3 regions of the Novosphingobium sp. fls2-241-R2A-195 genome follow, and region 3 is predicted to be linked to each of the others. Evidence: riboswitches for the same ligand, from Rfam matches in the RefSeq annotation. Region 3 holds a riboswitch; each other region holds the start of a gene.
What was found. A riboswitch is a leader RNA that binds a small molecule or an ion and turns the genes downstream of it on or off. The one in region 3 is predicted to bind cobalamin.
Positions count from the first base shown of each region.

Region 1: another riboswitch for cobalamin. It lies ahead of QRN25_RS01835 (TonB-dependent receptor domain-containing protein); the one in region 3 lies ahead of QRN25_RS15525 (TonB-dependent receptor).
Region 2: another riboswitch for cobalamin. It lies ahead of cobW (cobalamin biosynthesis protein CobW); the one in region 3 lies ahead of QRN25_RS15525 (TonB-dependent receptor).

Region 1 covers NZ_JARVRY010000002.1:220,687-227,262, reverse strand. Annotated here, with positions in the region: gene mdh (malate dehydrogenase) at 1-7, opposite strand, end outside; gene QRN25_RS01845 (hypothetical protein) at 464-796, opposite strand; gene QRN25_RS01840 (cell wall hydrolase) at 947-2,125, opposite strand; cobalamin riboswitch at 2,413-2,604, shown strand; gene QRN25_RS01835 (TonB-dependent receptor domain-containing protein) at 2,711-4,573, shown strand; gene QRN25_RS01830 (ABC transporter substrate-binding protein) at 4,717-5,730, shown strand; gene QRN25_RS01825 (FecCD family ABC transporter permease) at 5,727-6,576, shown strand, end outside.
Region 2 covers NZ_JARVRY010000006.1:21,800-28,375, forward strand. Annotated here, with positions in the region: gene QRN25_RS05405 (sensor histidine kinase) at 1-1,012, shown strand, start outside; gene fahA (fumarylacetoacetase) at 1,218-2,522, shown strand; cobalamin riboswitch at 2,567-2,808, shown strand; gene cobW (cobalamin biosynthesis protein CobW) at 2,995-4,044, shown strand; gene cobN (cobaltochelatase subunit CobN) at 4,277-6,576, shown strand, end outside.
Region 3 covers NZ_JARVRY010000021.1:68,895-75,470, forward strand. Annotated here, with positions in the region: gene QRN25_RS15515 (TonB-dependent receptor) at 1-2,457, shown strand, start outside; gene QRN25_RS15520 (purple acid phosphatase family protein) at 2,469-3,758, shown strand; cobalamin riboswitch at 4,231-4,478, shown strand; gene QRN25_RS15525 (TonB-dependent receptor) at 4,651-6,576, shown strand, end outside.

The sequences.
Region 1 (6,576 bases), on a different contig from region 3:
GAGCCATGATCCGTTCGTGTCCTTCCCGAGGGCGGGATTTCTCGGACTTCAAGGCGGCCTGCGCTAATCCCGCAAATGGCAGGTGCCGGTGTTTGCGAGGGCGGCCCTACGCCCCTTGGAAGACCATTGCAACCGGCAAAGGGGTCTTTGCATCAGCTTTTATCTGATAATAGTTCGCAATTGCAATAAAGGGGGTGAAATGGCGGAAATCGCCTGTTTGTTCACCTGTCGGCAATGTTGCGAAAGGGTTTAGCGGCGCTGGGGATGGTATCGAACGGGGATATGGCGAGCGCAAGTCGCTTTGGGTGCGACTCGTCGAAACTCTCATCCTCCCTGTCGCGAAGCGATGGGGAGGGGGACCGCCGACGTAGTCGGTGGTGGAGGGGGATTGCAACCCACCCCTCCGTCAGTCGCTTCGCGACTGCCACCTCCCCATCGCTTCGCGACAGGGAGGATTAAGCGTTCAACTCGCGAGGCGCTTTGCCAGAGCGGCGGCCATGCGGCGGTCGAGGTGGCGGCAGATGCCGAGCCAGCGGGCGCGCGCGCTCGTGTCGCCGCGATCGTGGGCGGCTTCGGCCTCTATGCGGGCCTGCTCGGCGGCGGCGAGGCCGTGCCGGGCGAAATGCATGAGGGCCTCGGCGATACCTGCGTCGATGGCGGTCGCCTTGGCAACGGTGCGCAGGGATGGGCGCGTTCCCGCATTGTCGTTGACCGCGCCCAGCGGCGCGCCGGTGCAGAGCACTCCGGCAATGGCCGGCATCGTCCCGTTCATGGCGGCGGCGAAGCGGATGGTCATGGGCGGATAGTCTCTCTTCTTGGTGGGTGTCGACGGATCAACCCTCTACCCCGGCAGCGATGAACCCATCATGCAGGGACGTGGTTTCTCAAGTCTTGACGATACCACCTAGGGACATTCCCCGGGTGCCTCCGTTGCAATCGATTATCTTCAATTTGCGGGCTGGGTGATCCAGCGGCCGGAGTTTGCGTACTCGGCCTTGATGCCCTGCGAACCCGGCAGATTCCGGGCGGTATAGAGCGAATCCCCGCCGCGCTGCTGCACTTCGCTGGAATAGGCGGGGCTGGGCTGGATGGGCGTGGTCGGGCTGGTTGCCTGCGCGACCGGCTCCGCCTTCGCGGGCTGGGCCGTGCCGAATGCGCGCTGGACGGCGAGCGGGTCGAGCGCCGCTGCTGCAGCGGCGGCATCGGCGCTGTCGTCATGGCGGTGCGGAGCGGCCATCGGCTCGCCGCCGAGGTAGGCGAAACGGAACGTCGCCGCGCTGCCCGCCGCGCCGCGCAGCGCGTAGAAGCGGTGCGCGCCGATGGTGGAAAGGTATTGCAGGCTCGGCGCCCAGTAGGGGTGCACCTGGACAGTATGATAATGCGTGGCGAGGCCGATCGGCGTGTAGACGTAGCCTGCCAGCGCCTGGCGCGCGACGTTTTCGGCGCGGTCCCAGAACATGCGCTGCGGGCGGCGGGCGAGCGAGCCGTCGCAGGTGAACGAGAACTGGCAGCCGGTCGAACGTTCCGACCCCTCGTAGACGACGCCGCAGACGGTCTTGGGATAAGCCGGGTGGGCCATGCGGTTGAGCACGACCTGCGCCACCGCGCGCTGGCCCGCGTCGGGCTCGCTCGCGGCTTCGTAGTAGATCGCGGCGGTCATGCACTGCAGCGCGCGGGTGCGGTCGACGCCGGAGTTGTCGATGTAGATCGGCCGCGCGGTAGCCAGCGGGCCCGAGACGCTGTCGTCGGCGTCGGAGCGGATGCCTTCGCCGACCTGAAGCGGGGCCTTCTCGGCTTCGAGGTAATAGAAGGCCGAGCCGGGGAAGCTGGCGCCCGCCTGCTCGAACGGCATGGGCAGTGCTTCGGCGCCTTGCGGGGCGGCGTCGGCGATGGCGAAGCTGTCCCAGCCTTCCGGCGCGGCGAAGGCGGGAAGGGCGACGGCGGCGAGCGCGGTCACTGCAAAGGTCCAGCGGCGGCGCAGGACGACCGGGCGGTGCCCGACACCGCGGGCGCGGCGCGGGTAGCGGCCGACGAAATCGCGCGGGCGTTCGAACGGAGCGCCTTGCGAATCCATCACCGGCGCCGGGGCGGCGTCTGGTCCGGGAATGGAAGGGGCAGGGCTCACTCGGTTCCTTTCGGCCGCAATTCGGCAGCACCGGCCTAGCCTGTGTCCGGTGCGCGCGCATCCGGGCATTCCGGGCCGTCCCGTTGCGGTACAGCCACGCTCTGTACGCATAAGGGCTTAAGATTTGGCTGCGCCCTGTCGTCCCGGACTTGATCCGGGACCGCTGGCCGTGAACGGCTGTCCTTGCGGCGTGGCGCCTTGCCCATGGCTCGAGCCTAAAGACCGCCACCGGCCCCGGATCAAGTCCGGGACGACGAACGCTTGCCAACCCCTGTATGCCGCACTATCCGCGCGGTTACGTCATGGGTTGCCCGCAAGGGCCTAAGAGGGAAGCCGGGTGCGAATACCGGCGCTGCCCCCGCAACTGTGACCGGGGAGGCCGCCTCCACCATGCCACTGGCCCGTATGAGGGCCGGGAAGGCGGATGGCGCGACTGACGATCCGGGAGCCAGGAGACCTGCCCGAGACGGTCGTTCCGCAGCCGGACGGGGTTCTTCCGGATGCAGCGAGTGTGACGCGCGATGAGGAAGGCGCGCATGCCTCCGCCGTGAACGGCACAAGCACGTTCAAAGGTTCGGAGGACATATGAAGTATCTGTTTCTGCTCGGCACCGCGCTTGCGGTGAGTACGCCTGCGCTGGCACAGGACGCGGTTGCGATCGGCGAGCAAATGGCGGCGGGCGACCGTGCGATGGCGCGCACCGACATCACCGTCACCGCGACCCGTGAGCCGACCCCGATCACACAGGTCGGCCAGTCCGTCAGCGTCGTCACCCGCGACCAGATCGAGCGCACGCAGGCGACCACCGCCACTGACGTGCTTGCCCGCATCCCCGGCATCTCGACCGTGCAGTCGGGCGGTTTCGGCCAGCCCGCGAGCGTTTTCGTGCGCGGTGCCGAGAACGCGCAGTCGCTGGTGCTGATCGACGGTGTGCGCATCAACGATCCCGGCGACGTCGGCGGCGGCTTCGACTTCGGCGCGCTGCCGATCGGCCAGTTCGACCGCGTCGAGGTCGTGCGCGGGTCCTCGGGCGTGCTGTGGGGCAGCCGCGCGGTGGGCGGCGTCATCAACTTCATCACCGCCCGCCCGACCGAACAGTGGACCGCGCGCGGCCAGGCCGAATATGGCTGGCGCGACCGCAAACAGGCGAGTGTCTCGGCGGCGGGTCTCGTCGGCCCGGTCGGGCTGACGCTGGGCGGAAACTGGCTCAAGGGCGACGGCTTCTCGGCCTTCAACGAGCGCCGCGGCGCCACCGAGAAGGACGGCTTCGAGAGCAAGAGCGCCAATGCCCGCGCCTCGATCGAGTTCGCGCCCGGCCTCTCGGCCGATGCGGGCGGGTTCTATACCAAGGCGAACTACGACTACGACAACACCGGCGCCGATGCCCTCAACGTCGGGATGAAGCGCGATACGCTGGGCTATGCGAACCTGCGCTATGCGGGCCTCGACGGGCGGCTGAACGCGCGCGTCGGCTATGGCATCAACGACACGCGCCGCATCTCCGACGACGCGGTGTTCGGCCCCTACACCACCAACGGCCGCACCGAGCGCTTCGAGGGCCAGGTCAGCTTCGCGCCCATCGAGCAGGCCAGCGTACTGGTCGGCGGCGAGACCGAGAAGCAGAAGTTCGACGACAATTACGGCTCGAAGGATTCGACCACCATCGACAGCCTGTTCGGCAACCTGACGCTGCGTCCGTTCGCCGGCCTGACGTTGAACGGCGGCCTGCGCTACGACGACAACTCGGACTTCGGCGACCGCACGACCTTCGCTGCCAACGGCGCCTGGGTGATCGGCGGCGGCGACAGCGCCCCGGTCCTGCGGGCCAGCTACGGCGAGGGTTTCAAGGCGCCCTCGCTCTACCAGCTCTACACCAACGCGGGCTTCCGCGCGCTCGATCCCGAGACGTCGAAGAGCTGGGATGTCGGCATCGAGCAGCCTTTCGCCGAAGGGACCGGTCGCTTCACGCTGACCTACTTCGATCGCAAGACGAAGAACCTGATCGACTACGACCTTGCGAACTTCAATTACTACAACGTCGGCCGCTCGCGGGCGCAGGGTGTGGAACTGGGGATGCAGGTGACCGACTGGCAGGGCTTCGACGTGAACCTCGCCTATACCTACCTCGACGCCGTCAACGAGGACACCGGCGCGCAGCTGGCGCGTCGTCCCAAGAGCAATCTCTACGCCAGCATCGACAAGGCGTGGGCGGTCGGTCTGAAGCTGGGCGCGGACCTGCGGGTCGGCGGCGGGCGCTACGACGATACCGCGAACACGCAGTACGTTGGTGGCAACGTAGTCGTGGGCCTGCGCGGCGCCTTCGCGGTGACGCACAATGTCGAGGTCTATGGCCGCGTCGAGAACCTGTTCGACGAGCATTACGAAGTGGTGCGCACGTACGGCACGCCCGGCCGCTCGGCCTATGCCGGCATCCGCGTGAAGATGTGAGCCAAGGGGCGGTTCCCGGCAGGCGTCGTCCCGGACTTGTTCCGGGACCGCTGGCCGTGGACCGCCCTCCTTGCAATGGTTCCCTGACCCCTCGTCATTGCGAGCGCAGCGAAGCAATCCAGGGAGGTTTGCGCGGCCCTGGATTGCTTCGCTGCGCTCGCAATGACGGCGGAGGGGGAGCGCAAGCGGGCTTCGGGTGGCTTGTCGTTACCGCGCTGCTCCTGACGCTCGCCGCCTGCCAGCCGTGGTCGGACCCGCCGGTCGAGGGATCGGTGCGGCCGCGCATCGTTTCGCTCAACCCCTGCACCGACGCGGTGCTGGCGGAGGTGACGTCGCCGGGGCAGCTGCTGGCGATCTCCCACTATAGCCACGATCCCTCGGCCAGTTCGATGGATCTCGCCCGCGCCGCGCAGTTCGCCGAAGTGTCGGATGCGGTGGAGGATGTCGTCGCGCTCGAACCTGACGTGGTGGTGGCGAGCAGCTACACGCCGCCGGCCACCGCGCAGGCCCTGCGCGACATGGGGCTGGAGGTCGTGCTCGAGCCGCTTCCCGCCGACCTTCCCGAAGCGCTCGCGCAAGTGCGGCGGCTGGCGAAGCTGGCGGGCAATCGTTCGGAAGGGGAGGAACTGGCCGGGCGGATGGAGGCCGCCGTCGCCCGTGCCAAGCCGCCGACCGGCGTGCGGCCGGTGCAGGCGCTGCTGTGGGAATCCGGGGGCATCGTCGCGGGTGACCACACGCTGATCGCCGATCTCATGCGCCGCGCCGGGTTTGCCAATGCCGCTGCCGCGCGCGGGCTTGCTCAGGCCGATTACCTGCCGCTGGAACGCGTGGTGGCCGATCCGCCGCGCGTGGTCTTCACCGTGGGTTCGCCCGCCGGGGAGGAGGACCGGATGCTGCGTCATCCCGCTCTCGCCAAAGTCCGTGGCATGATCCGCGCGCCGCTCGACCGTTCGCTGATCTGGTGCGGCGGGCCGACCGTGCCCAAGGCACTGGCCCGGTTCGCGCAAGTGCGGCGATCTCTCGATAACCCCAGGTCCCGAGGTCATCTCGGGCCCTTCGACAAGCTCAGGGTGAGCGGGGATGAGGGGAATCGCACAAGCTCCGCTCATGCTGAGCTTGTCGAAGCACCCGGCACAACGGCAGACCTTCATCCATGAACCGCCGCCTGATTCCGATCCTCGTCGTCCTGCTCGCGCTCGCCGTGCCGCTGTCGCTGCTGGCGGGGCGAGTGTGGATCGATCCCTTTGCGTCCGACACACACAATGCCTCGGTTATCCTGCTGTACTTGCGCCTGCCGCGCGCGTTGCTGGCGCTGATCGTCGGCGCCGGACTTGGCGGGGCGGGGGCGGCGATGCAGGGCTACTTGCGCAATCCGCTCGCCGATCCGGGCCTGTTCGGCATCGCGCCGGGCGCGGCGCTGGGTGCGGTGCTGAGCTTCTGGACCGGCTATGCCGCGTCGGTCTGGCTGCTGCCGGTCTTCGCTCTCGTCGGCGCCGGCGGGGCGATGGCGCTGCTGGCGTTGATCGCGGGGCGTGAGGCGGGCGTCGCACTGTTCACGATGGCGGGGCTGATGATCTCTAGCCTGGCGGGGGCGCTGACGAGCCTTGCGATCAGCCTTTCGCCCACGCCGTTCGCGATGAGCGAGATCGTGACCTGGCTGATGGGCGCGCTGGCCGACCGTTCGTGGCGCGAGGTCGTCATTGCCGGGCCGCTGACGCTGCTGGGACTCGGAGTGTTGCTGGCGGCCGGGCGGGGGCTCGACGCGCTCACGCTGGGCGAGGCGGCGGCGCGTTCGCTGGGCTTCGAGCCGAGGCGACAACAGGCGCTGATGATCGCGGGCGTGGGCCTGACGGTGGGCGCGGCGGTCGCGGTGGCGGGTGTGATCGGCTTCGTCGGACTGATGGTGCCCCATCTCGTCCGGCCGCTGACCGACCGGCGGCCGTCCTCGCTGCTGGTGCCGAGCGCGCTGGCGGGGGCACTCCTGCTGCTCGTTGCCGATGCCG
Region 2 (6,576 bases), on a different contig from region 3:
CGAGCGGCGCATCATCGAGTGGGAGCCTTCGCTGGGCGGGCGTTCGCTGCGGCTGGCCATGCAGGGGCCGCCGGGAGGCAAGTGCGATCTCGTCGGCGCGATCCGGCTGGCGGACGGGCACTGGCTCAACTTCCGCTCACGCGATATCAACGCGATGTGGCCGGTAGCGCTGCGGGCGACGGTGCTGACGCTTGCGACGACGGTGGCCTTCCTCGCCATCGGCCTCGTCGCGCTACACGTGCTGACCCGCCCGCTGCGCCGCATGAGCGATGCCGCCGACGCCATCGGCCGGGGCCGGCAAGTGGTCATCGCCGAGGGTGGCACCCCGGACTTGCGCCAGCTCGCCCACTCCATGAACCTCATGCAGGAGCGCATCGCGCGGCTGCTGCAGGATCAGGCCAGGTCGTTCGAGGCGATCAGCCACGACTTGCGCACGCCGCTCTCGCGCCAGAAGGTCGCGGCGGAACTCATCGACGATGCCGAACTGGGCGGGGTGATCCTTGCCAGCGTCGATGAAATGGAAGCCCTGCTCGCCTCGCTGCAGCGCTTCCTGCGCGCGCAGCACCTCGACGCCCAGCCCGAAACGCTGGACCTCACCGAAGTGGTCGCGCACGTGCTGCATCCTTACGGGACGCGCGCCCGCTTCGACGCCTCCGTCCCCACCCTCGCCCGGACCTTCCGCGAGCCGGTGGAACTGGCGCTGGCGGCGTTGGTGGAGAACGCCATCCAGTTCGGCGGCGAGGCTCAGGTCGCCGTGCTCCGCCACGAAGGGCACTGGCGCATCGAGATCGCCGATTCCGGGCCGGGCATCCCTTCCGCCTATTTCGAGGCGATCCTCGACCCGTTCTTCCGCCTCGACGCGGCGCGGGCGCGGGACACCAAGGGCTTCGGTCTCGGCATCCCGACCGCGCACCGGCTGATGGCGCGCTTCGACGGCCAACTCTCCTTCGCCGCCGCGCCCGAAGGCGGCCTGATCGCGCGCCTGGACGTGCCCCAGCCGCCGATGGGTTGACGCGCGCCCTTTCGTCATTGCGAGCGCAGCGAAGCAATCCAAGGCGGCGTAGTGCTGCCCTGGATTGCTTCGCTGCGCTCGCAATGACGAAGAGTTGGACGGGAAGGTTTGCCACTAGTCTTCGTGCGCTCGTACGGATAACGCAAGGCCGACGCAGCAGCCGGGAACAACCCGCCGCAAGACGCAAGGCCAAGGAGAGCGACCTGTGAACTGGTGGACTATCGACGAAACCCATGACCCTGCCCGCAAGAGCTGGGTTGAAAGCGCCGAAGGCCACCGCGACTTCCCGGTCCAGAACCTGCCTTTCAGTGTGTTCTCCACCTCAGAAGAGACACCGACGCGGATCGGTGTTGCAATCGGCGACCAGATCCTGAACATCCGTGCACTGGCCACAGCAGGCCTCGTCCCCGCAAACCTCGCCGAAATCTGCAGCGATGCGGACATGGCCCGCCTGCTGGCCATCCCCGCGCAAGACCGCCGCGCCCTGCGCCATGCCCTCTCCGACCTGCTCTGCGACGAAACCCGCCGCCCGGTCATCGAGCCCATGCTGCACCCGGTCGAAGCCTGCATGCCGCACCTGCCGACACGCATCGGCGACTACACCGACTTCTATGTCGGTATCCATCACGCCAACAACATCGGCCGCCAGTTCCGCCCGGACAACCCGCTGCTGCCCAACTACAAGCACGTGCCGATCGGCTATCACGGCCGCGCGTCCTCGATCCGTCCCTCGGGTGTTCCGGTCGTGCGCCCCACCGGCCAGCGCAAGCCGCCCGAGGCCGATGCGCCGATCTTCGCGCCGACTGCAAGGCTCGACTACGAACTGGAAATGGGCGTCTGGATCGGCAGCGGCAACGACCTCGGCGAGCCCGTGCCGATCACCGATGCTGCGCAGCATATCGCCGGTTTCTGCCTGCTCAACGACTGGTCCGCGCGCGACGTGCAAGGCTGGGAGTACCAGCCGCTCGGCCCGTTCCTGTCGAAGAACTTTCACTCGACGATCTCGCCATGGGTCGTCATGCCCGAAGCCCTTGCGCCCTTCCGCGTGGCCCAGCCGCCCCGACCTGAAGGCGACCCGCAGCCCCTGCCCTATCTGTCTGACGCGGATGATCAGGCCCACGGCGCGCTGGGCGTTATGCTGCAGGTCCACCTGACCACGCAGGCCATGCGCAAGGCCGGGCTTCCGCCCCATCGCCTCAGCCAAGGCCCGGCGACCAACATGTACTGGACGGTGAACCAGATGGTCGCGCACCATGCATCCAATGGCTGCAACCTGACGCCCGGCGACCTGCTCGGCACCGGCACGATTTCCGCTCCCGAGCGAGAGGGTTTCGGCAGCCTCATGGAATTGTCGCAGGGCGGCAAGTCGCCCCTCACCTTGGCCAGTGGCGAGACCCGCACGTTCCTGGAGGACGGCGACGAAATCTCCATCACCGCCACCGCCGCCGCAGAGGGCTTCGTTTCCATAGGTTTCGGAGAATGCCGCGCCCGCATCCTTCCGGCACGCTGAAACCAACACTTGCGCCCACCCCTGCCTCCCGGTATCCGCCGGGGACAAGATCGCGCCGGTGCCCCGCAAGGGGCTTAAAAGGGAAGGCGGTGGGAACGGTTCGCCGTTCGAATCCGCAGCTGTCCCTGCAACTGTAAGCGGCGAGCGCGATGCACATCGCTTCCCCCCTCACCGTGCGGGGAGGCAGCCACTGAGGCCGGACGCTGCGACATGCGAGGCTTCGGGAAGGCCGTGCATCAAGCTGTGACCCGCGAGCCAGGAGACCTGCCGGCGTCTGGTCGCTCTTGCCTTGGTCCAGGGGATGGCCGCGGCACGGTTCACCGTCTGAGCGACGACACGCATGCGGCTTAGGGGCCGCAGCGGAGCAGGTCGCCGGGCGTCTTCGCGCCTGTCCGTCGCCCCTGCCCCGCGCCGGCGCGAAAGCGCCGGTACGCCCCGCCGCGAGAAGTCGCCGGCGCGGGAGTTGAGAGCCTTGAGCAAAGTACCCACCACCGTCATCACCGGCTTCCTCGGCGCCGGCAAGACCACGCTGATCCGCCACCTGCTGCAGAACGCGAAGGGCCGCCGCCTCGCCCTCGTCATCAACGAGTTCGGCGACGTCGGCGTCGACAGCGAACTGGTCAAGGGTTGCAACGACGAGGCCTGCCCCGAGGACGATATCCTCGAACTCGCCAACGGCTGCATCTGCTGCACCGTGGCCGACGACTTCCTGCCGACGATGCAGAAGCTGCTCGACCGCGAGACCCCGCCCGACCACATCATCATCGAGACTTCGGGCCTCGCGCTGCCCAAGCCGCTGGTGAAGGCCTTCCAGTGGCCGGACATCCGCACCCGCGCGACGGTGGACGGCGTGATCGCCCTGATCGATGCCGATGCCGTCGCCGCCGGTCGCTTCGCTACGGACGAGGAAGCCCTCGCCGCCGCCCGCGCCGCCGATCCCAACCTCGACCACGACAGCCCGCTCGAGGAACTGTTCGAGGAACAGCTGGGCTGCGCCGACATGGTGGTGCTCAACAAGACCGACCTCGTCGATGCGGACGTGCTGGCCGAAGTCGAGAAGACCGTCGCCGCTGAGACGCGCCCCGGCGTCAAGATCGTGCGCGCGGACCACGGCGCGGTGGACATCGCCGCGCTGCTCGGCATCGTCGCGGCCGCCGAGGACGACCTCGACAGCCGCAAGTCGCATATCGACGGCCTCGACGACGATCACGACCATGACGACTTCGACACCTTCATCCTGAACGGCGGCGAAGTGGCGGACCTCGACGCGCTGCTGGCGGGCCTGAAGGACCAGATCGCCGCGCACGACGTGTTGCGCGTGAAGGGCATGGTCGCGCTGGCGGGCAAGCCCAGCCGCCTCGTGCTGCAGGGCGTCGGCCCGCGCATCCAGCACTTCTTCGACCGCGCGTGGAAGCCCGAAGAACCGCGCCGCACGCAGTTGGTGGTGATCGGCCAGAAGGGGCTCGATCAGGCCGCCATCGAAGCCGCGCTGGCAGGCGTGCTGGGTTCGGTCCCGGCGTGATTCCTTCTCTCTCCCTTCGTCATTGCGAGCGGCGCAGCCGCGCGGCAATCCAGAGCCGCGCGAACCGCCCTGGATTGCTTCGCTGCGCTCGCAATGACGAGCGGTGGGGAAGCGGACGGGCGTTGAACGAAGACCTCCGGCTCTACCCCCTCCTTCGTCATTGCGAACCCGCGCAGCGGGTGAAGCAATCCAGGGCGGTTAGCTCTGCCGTCAGCCCGGCGAGCGCCGCCTGATGCACCTGCTTTCCGCCACCCCGGGCACGATCTCCAACGGCGAGGAGGCGATCGACCTCGACCAGCCGCCGGGCGACATCGTCATCCTGACGGTGGCGGACAGCGAACTCGCCTGCTTCGCCAAGGCAGCGGCAGGGCTGCCGGAGGGCGCGCCCAGCGTCCGCCTCGCCAACCTGCTGCAGTTGCGGCACCCGTATTCGGTCGATCTCTACGTCGAGAAGGTGATCGCCCACGCAAAATTCGTGTGCGTGGTGCTGCTCGGCGGCAAGAGCTACTGGCCCTACGGCATCGACGAAATCGCCCTGATCGCCCGCGAGAAGGGCATCGCCTTCGCGGCCATCGCCGACGGGCGAGAGGATGATCCGACGCTGACGGTCGCCTCCACCCTCCCCGCCGAGACGGTCGAGCACCTCCGCGACTATCTGCGGCAGGGGGGCAGCGCCAATGCCCTCTCGTTCCTGCGCACCGCCGCGCGGCTGATCGGCGAGGATTCCGGCCAGCCCGACGACCCGGTGCCGGTGGCCGACGCGGGGCTCTACGTGCAAGGCGTGGACCGGCCGAGCTTGGCCGACTTGCGCGCATCATGGCGTCCCGACGCCCCCGTCGTGCTGCTGGTATTCTACCGCGCGCTGATGATCGCGGGCACGCTCGACGCCGTGGACGCGATGGTCGCCGCATTGCAGGCTCGCGGGTTCAACGTCGCCGCCGTCCATGTCCGGGCGCTGCGGGAGCCTTTCGCCATCGACCGGCTCGGCGGCCTGATGACCGAGATTGCGCCCGACGTGATCGTCAATGCCACCAGCTTCGCCTCCTCTTCCTCGGGCGAGCCGCGCGTCGGCGGGGTTCTCGAACGCGCCGACTGCCCGATCCTGCAGGTCGCTTTCGCGGGTGTCGAGGAAGCGGACTGGCAGGCCGCCGCACGCGGCCTCGGCCCGCGCGATCTGGCTATGAACGTGGCGCTGCCCGAACTCGACGGCCGCCTGTTCACCCGCGCCGTCGCCTTCAAGGCGGCCGAACGCTTCGACGAAGTGACGAAGTGCGGCATCGTCGTCCCCCGCGTCGCGCCGGACCGGGTGGCGTTCGTCGCCCACCTCGCCGCCAACTGGGCGAGCCTGCGCCGCACCGCGCCCGCGCAGCGCAAGGTGGCGCTGGTGCTGGCGAACTATCCCAATCGCGACGGGCGGATCGGTAACGGCGTCGGCCTCGACACGCCCGCCAGCGCGGCCTCGATCCTCTCCAGCCTTCGTGCCGCCGGATACGATACCGGCGGCGCGCCCGAGGACGGGCAGGCGCTGATGCGGCTGATGACCGGCGGGGTGACCAACGACTTGACCTCGCTGGATCGACCCGGCGAGATTTCGCTGCCGCTGGCCGACTACGAAGCCGCCTTCGCCGAGGTGCCCGAAGGCGCGCGCGCGAAGATGCTGGAGCGCTGGGGCCTACCCTCTGCCGATCCGTTCGTAAAAGACGGCGCGTTCCGCCTTGCCGTCCACCGCTTCGGCAATGTCTGCGTCGCCGTGCAACCGGCGCGCGGGTACAACATCGACGCCAAGGAAACCTACCACGACCCGGCGCTGCCGCCGCCGCACGCCTACCTCGCCTTCCACGTCTGGCTGGAGCGCAAGTTCGGCGCGCAGGCGCTGGTGCATGTGGGCAAGCACGGCAACCTCGAATGGCTGCCCGGCAAGGCGATCTCGCTCTCGGCCGAGTGCTTCCCGGAGATCTGCGCCGGGCCGCTGCCGCAACTCTATCCCTTCATCGTCAACGACCCCGGCGAGGGCACGCAGGCCAAGCGCCGCATCGGCGCGGTAATCGTCGACCACCTGACCCCGCCCCTCACCCGCGCCGAAAGCTATGGCCCGCTCAAGCATCTCGAAGCGCTGGTGGACGAATACTACCTCGCTGCCGGGATGGACCCGCGCCGTCTGGAGCGGCTGAGGAGGGACATCATCGACCTCGCCCGCTCGCAGGGGCTGGACAAGGACGCCGGAGCCGAGGGTGACGGCGACGATGCGCTGTCGGCGATCGACAACTATCTGTGCGAACTCAAGGAACTGCAGATCCGCGACGGGCTGCATGTCTTCGGGCAATCGCCGGAGGGGCGCTTGCGGCGCGATCTTCTGGTGGCGCTGGCGAGAACGCCGCGCGGGTATGACGGGCCGGGGCAAGCCTCGCTGCTGCGGGCGATGGCCGAGGATTTCGCCCTGGGGTTCGACCCGCTCGACTGCCATATGGCGGACCGCTGGGATGGCCCGAGGCCGGAGGCGCTGGCGGCGGTTTCGGGTGAGCCCTGGCGCAC
Region 3 (6,576 bases):
AAGCAGATCACCGTCTACAAGACGCTCACCCCCGACCGCGACGGCGATGCGCTAGGCGGCTCGGTGGACATCTCGACGCCGACCGCGTTCGATCAGGATCCCACCTACTTCCGCCTCTCGGCCGAAGGCGGCATGCTGGACAAGTTCGATCACAAGAAGTCCGCGCAGGTATCCGGGGCGTTCTCTCGCCAGTTCAGCGACAACTTCGGCGTCTTCGTCTCGGGCAGCTACAGCCGCCGCAAGTCGCAGTTCGAACAGAACGGTGTCGACGGCGACAACCAACCCGACACCTGGTATTCCGACAGCGAGACGCTGGGCTGGGACCCCAACCGCTTCGTGATGCGCGGCATGGACCTGGGCTTCGGCGAGACCGACGTGGAGCGCTTCGGCGGCAACACCAGCGTCGATTACCGCTCGGACAACCATGACCTCCACTTCCGAGGGCAGTACAACAAGTACCGCAAGAAGGAATTCCTCAACCGCCTGAACTTCCGCAACGACACCTCGAAGAACTCGACCCGGCTGTCGCAGGTGGACACCGACGACACCAGTCTGGCGCAGCCCGACGACAGCGTGGTCGGCTACGACGACGAGTTGGGCCGCATCTACAGCTACACCACCGACCAGATCGTCGACCGTGACGGCGACGGCATCATCACCGACGCGGACCGGTCGGCCAAGTCGTTCTACAGCCTCAACGGCGGCTCGGGCACCTGGGACCCGCAGGGCTTCCGCCTGCGCCGCTTCTGGGAAGCCACCAACGAGAGCGGCAGCCTGGCCTCGGCCAACCTCGGCGGCGTCTCGCGCCTAGGCACCGTGACGATCGACTACGACGTGTCTTACGCCAAGTCGGAAGATAACCTCGACGACGGCTACACGCTGGAATTCCGCAGCGACAAGTACGGCTGGCTGGGCAACGAAGGCGTGCTGTTCTCCAGCAGCGAGGATTCGCGCTTCCCCAAGTGGCTGCTCAACGATGCGGGTCTAGCAGCGGTGCAGGACCCGTCCGAATATGCCTTCAGCAGCCTCGAAGGCGAAGTCGGCGGCAGCAGTGAAAGGCTGTGGCAGGCGCAGACCAACGTGCTGTGGAAGCCGGACAGCGGATGGCTGGAATCGGTCAAGGTGGGCGGCAAGTTCTACGACTCGCGCCGCTATACCTACCAAGGCTCTTTCCTGAACCTCGAGACCGACGGCACCATGGCCGATTTCTCGCAGTTCTACGGCGCGGACGTGACCAGCCTGTTCGGAGGCGCCTACACCGGGGTCTACCGCCTCGGCCAGACGCTGAACAACGCCAAGATGCTGGCCGAACTGCAGCGCGCCGAAAAAGGCGAGAGCACCATGTTCGAAGGCGTGGCGACCGATCCGTCCCAGGCAGTCCTGTCGAACGAGGACAGCTTCCGGTTCAATGAACGCGTGATCTCCGGCTACGCCATGGCGACCGCGCGCATCGGCAAGGCGCAGATCATTGCCGGCGTCCGCGTGGAAGCCACCCGCAACACGATCGATGCCTACACCATGGACGAGGTGCAGGGCGCGCGCTTCACGACCGACACCAGCAGCTTCGCCAACGTGCTGCCCTCGATCCATGTAAACTACGACTTCGACCGCAAGACCCGCCTGCGCGGCGCGGTGTGGACCAGTTTCGCCCGGCCCGACATCGCCCGCATGAGCTCTGCCCGCGAATACAGCTACGATACCGACCCCGATGGCGACGGCGAGGAGAACTCCACCTCGGACTGGGTGCTGCTCGCGATCGAGCAGGGCAACCCCAACCTCAAGCCGATGCGCTCGCTCAACCTCGACATGTCGCTGGAGCATTACGCCGGGAACACCGGGTCGTATTCGGTGGCGCTGTACTACAAGCACATCACCAACTTCCTGTTCCGCTCCTCCTCCAGCAACATCCGCGACGGAACGCTGGGCGAGAACGTCGACCCTGCAGGCGTGGCGATCTCGATGCCCAACAACGGCAAGTGGGCCGAAGTCTACGGCGTGGAGTTCAGCGTGCAGCAGCAGCTGCCCTGGCTGCCCGGCATCCTCAGCTCGCTGGGCGTGGGCGGCAACCTGACGCTGCAGCGCTCGAAGGCGGTAACCGGCCTCTCGTGGCACCCCGAGGGCTACACCCTGCCGCTGATGGAAACGCCCGAAACGGTCGCCAACCTGCAGATCTTCTGGAAGCGCAAGGGCTGGGAAATCTACGGTGCCTGGAACTACCAGTCGGAGTTCATGGGCGGCATCAACGACTTCGGCAACAACCCCTACGAACAGGGCTACAGCTTCGTCGACCTGACCTTCCGCAAGACCTTCATGAAGAAGTCGTCGATCCAGTTCCAGGTCCGCAACCTCTTCGATTCCCACACATATTGGGAAACCGTCTCGTCCGGCACCGGCGCCAGCCGCGCCTATGTCAAGAACGGCCGCAGCATGACGCTCGGCTTCAACATGATCTTCTGAGGGGAACAAGGATGACTGCGACCCGAACCCTTGCCAGCGCGCTGTTGCTGAGCGCGTTTCCCCTCAGCGCGGCGGGGGCGGCTGATGCCGTTCCCGCCGCGCCCCCTGCGGTGATCCTCGCCCCGGCGACGGTGAACCCCGAGCGCATCGTGCTCAATCTCACCGCCGACCCGGCGAGCGAGATGGCGGTGACCTGGCGCTCGGCGCCGGGCTCTGCCGGGCAGGTGCAATATGCGGTGGCGACCAGCAGCCCGGACTTCGTGAAATCCCCGATGACCCTCGCCGCGACGACCGACGACGCCGTCCTGCCCGTGCGCGAGGACCCCGCCTTCCGTGCCGCCTATCACTCGGCGGTGCTGAAGGGCCTGCAGGCCGATACCGTCTACGCCTACCGCGTGGGCGACGGCACGCACTGGTCCGAATGGCTGCAGTTCCGCACCGCCTCGCGCGAGGCGAAGCCGTTCCGCTTCATCTACATGGGCGACATGCAGAACCAGATCCTGTCCGAAGCCTCGCGCACGCTGCGCATGGCCTTCCGGCAGGCGGGCGACGCGGCGTTCACGATCCATGCGGGCGATCTCATCAACCGCCACGACAGCGACGCCGAATGGGGCGAATGGTTCACGGCCGGCGGCTTCCTCTATGCCCAGACCCCGCAGATGCCGACGCCGGGCAATCACGAATACGTCAAGGACGAGACCGCCCGCGCCGGCTCCTCGATCAACGGCCAGTGGCGCCGCCAGTTCACCCTGCCCGAAGACGGCCCGGCCGACGTTCCCGCCAGCCGCGAAACCAGCTGGTACACCGACTATCAGGGCCTGCGCCTGATCTCGATCGATTCCATGCAGGTCGACCGCGATGAGAAGGCGAGGAAATCCATCATCAAGTGGCTCGATGGCCTTCTGGCGCACAACCCCAGCCATTGGACGGTGATGTTCCTGCACTTCCCGCTGTTCTCCAGCGAACCGGGCCGCGACAACCCGAAAGTGCGCGCGGCACTGAAACCGCTGATCGACAAGTACAAGGTCGATCTGGTGCTGCAGGGCCACGACCATGGCTATGCACGCGGCGCAATCGGCCCAGATGGCCCGACCACCGACGATGCCGGCTCAACGTATGCGGTGTCGGTGGCCGGTCCCAAAATGTACGATGTCGGCAGCTTGACCTGGGCGCGCAAGTCGGCGTCACGCACGCAGGCCTATCAAGTTATCGATGTGACTCCGGATCACCTGACCTACCGCGCCTACACTGCCACCGGCGAAGCGCTCGACGAAGTCTCGCTGCGTAAAAATACACGTTGACGGCCGGGATCTGGAAACCATCAGTTCGGAAGCAAGCTTTCCTCGCCGCGACGGACACCTTAGCCATCGCGACGAGGATTCTTAAACTGCCCGAGGATAGCAAAGGCGAGGTGTTAGAACTGATCGTGTCGATAGGCATGAAATCCTTTAAAAAATCGGGATATCGACAGAGTTTTGGCGCAGCCTTACGATCGACGAATGGTACAGCCCCCATATTGACAGTTACTTATAATTACCAATACCCGGCTGGGCAGTGCTCATAAGGTGCCTGTCAATCGCTACTGCCGTCGATCCTTAGCTGACACTCAGACTCGGATTGCCTACGTCTACTCCGGCTTGTCTGCTTTCTTTATATCCGCAATCTTTCCGCTGCGGCGCCGCGCGATATTTCCAAAAACATTCTGCGACCAATCAGACACTCTTGTGTCTTGGGAAGGGTTGGGATAGCGCGCTGTGCCTGCGCCCTCATCGGCGCGGACGAGATCGCGCCGGTGCTTCGAAAGAGGCTTAAAAGGGAACGCGGTGAGAGGGGTTTTTGCCCCTCGAATCCGAGGCTGTCCCTGCAACTGTAAGCGGTGAGCGCGATGCATATGCGCGGCGGGGCGAAGGGTCCTGCCGCCAGTCACTGGGCCGGACGCTGCAACATGCGAGGCCTGGGAAGGCCGTGCATCGCTGCGTTGACCCGTGAGCCAGGAGACCTGCCTGCGTCTGGTCGCTCATGCCGTGGTCCAGGGGGTGGCCAGGGCCCGGAATCATTCCGTTCGAGCGACGAACCAGCGGTGGAGGCCGCATCGGTTCGCGCAGACGGTCGCCCGCGGCGTCCGGCCGCAGGCGCGTGCCGACCGTCTTTATGGCGGCACGTCTCCCACCCAGTCGCAGGCGCCCGGGGGGAATGACGATGAATTTGATGACAACCGTTGCGCTGGTGCGCATCGCGACAGGGATCGCGACTGGCAGCGCAATGGTACTGGCGACGGTGCCAGCGCAAGCCAAAGAGGTCCCCGCCGACATCGCACCCGGCGGCTCCAGTGAGATCGTGGTGTTCGGACGCGGCGAGGCCAAGATCGGCACCGCTCATGCCGCCAGCGAAGGTAGCGTCGGCGGATCCGACCTGCTGGTCCGTCCGCTGCTGCGGGTCGCCGAACTGCTCGAGGCGGTGCCCGGCATGGTGGCGGCGCAGCATTCGGGCAGCGGCAAGGCTAACCAGTACTTCCTGCGCGGCTTCAACCTTGATCACGGCACCGACTTCACGACCTACATCGACGGCGTGCAGATGAACCTGCGTAGCCATGGTCACGGTCAGGGTTATCTCGATCTCAACGGTCTGATCCCCGAGGTCGTCGCCCGAGAGGATTTTCGCAAGGGACCGTACCGCGCCGATGGCGGCGACTTCGCACTGGCGGGCGCGGCCTCCATGACCACTATCGATGGGTTCGACCGCCCGTGGATCTCGGTCGAAGGGGGATCCTACATGTCGGGGCGCCTGGCCGCCGGTGGAACCGTCAAGGATGTGGCGGGTGGCAGCCTGACGCTGGTGGGGCAGGCGAAGCGCTATGACGGGCCCTGGCAGGAGGCAGAACACCTTCGGCATTACTCCGGCTTCGCGAAGTACACCGCGCCCACCGGCGGAGGCACCCTCGAAGCTTCGCTCCATGCCTACCACGCCACCTGGCGGCCGACCGAGCAGATCCCGGAGCGGATCATCGGCAGCGCGCTGTGTCCTGACGAGTTCTGCTCGCCCGATCCTTCGGCGCGCGGCCGCACCACACGCTGGGTTGGCAACATCGCGATGCGGCAGCCGAGCTGGAACGCGAATGTCTATGCCCAGTACTACAACTGGAACATGTATTCGAACCCGACGTACGCCGATCCCGATGGCACCAGTGCGCAGATCGACCAGTTCGACAAGCGCTGGATCGTGGGCCTCACCGCGCGCAAGCAGTGGGATGTGGACTCGACGCTGCAATTGAGCGTGGGAACCGAAAACCGCTACGATCACATCGGCAATGTCGGGGTAAATCGCGCAGACACCCGCGCCTTCCTGTCCTCACTGGGACGATACCACGTCGAGGAACTGTCCGGCGCGCTCTACGGTGAAGCGACCTGGAAGCCGGCGCGTGGCCTCAGGCTGACCGGCGGCATGCGGGCAGATTACTACCGCTACACGGTTCGCGCGCGAGATGCCGTGGCGGCCGATCTGGGAACCGGCAGTGGGCATGATTCCATCATATCACCCAAGGTATCTGCAGCCTACGAGATCGTCCCTCAGTTCGAGGTCTACGCCAACTGGGGACGCGGTTTCCACTCCAACGACGTGCGCGGCGCGATAAACGTGGAATCCCCCGTGCCCGTGCTCGTGCGCGGCACCGGCAAGGAATTGGGCGGGCGCCTGCAACTGGGCACCGTCTCGCTGACGGCCACGTACTGGTGGCTCGACGTGGGCAGCGAACTGCGCTTCGTCGGCGATTCCAACGCGGTGGAGCCGACTGGCGCCAGCAAGCGTCATGGCTACGAGGTAGTCGGGTTCTGGCGGCCGCTGCCGTGGCTGGCACTCGACGGCAGCTATGTCGCCAGTCACTCGCGCTACGACAATGGCGATCGCATTCCCAACGCGGTCGAGAACGCGGTCTCTGCCGGCGCGGCGATCGTGCTCGACTCATGGGAGGCGAGCGTGCGCGTCCGACATCTGGGGCCCTACCCGCTGATCGAGGACAATTCGGTGCGCGACAAGGGCAGCACGATCGTCAACGCCCGCGCCGCATGGAAGGGCCGCAAGATCGAGATCTACGGTGAGGTGCTGAATATCTTCGACAGCCAC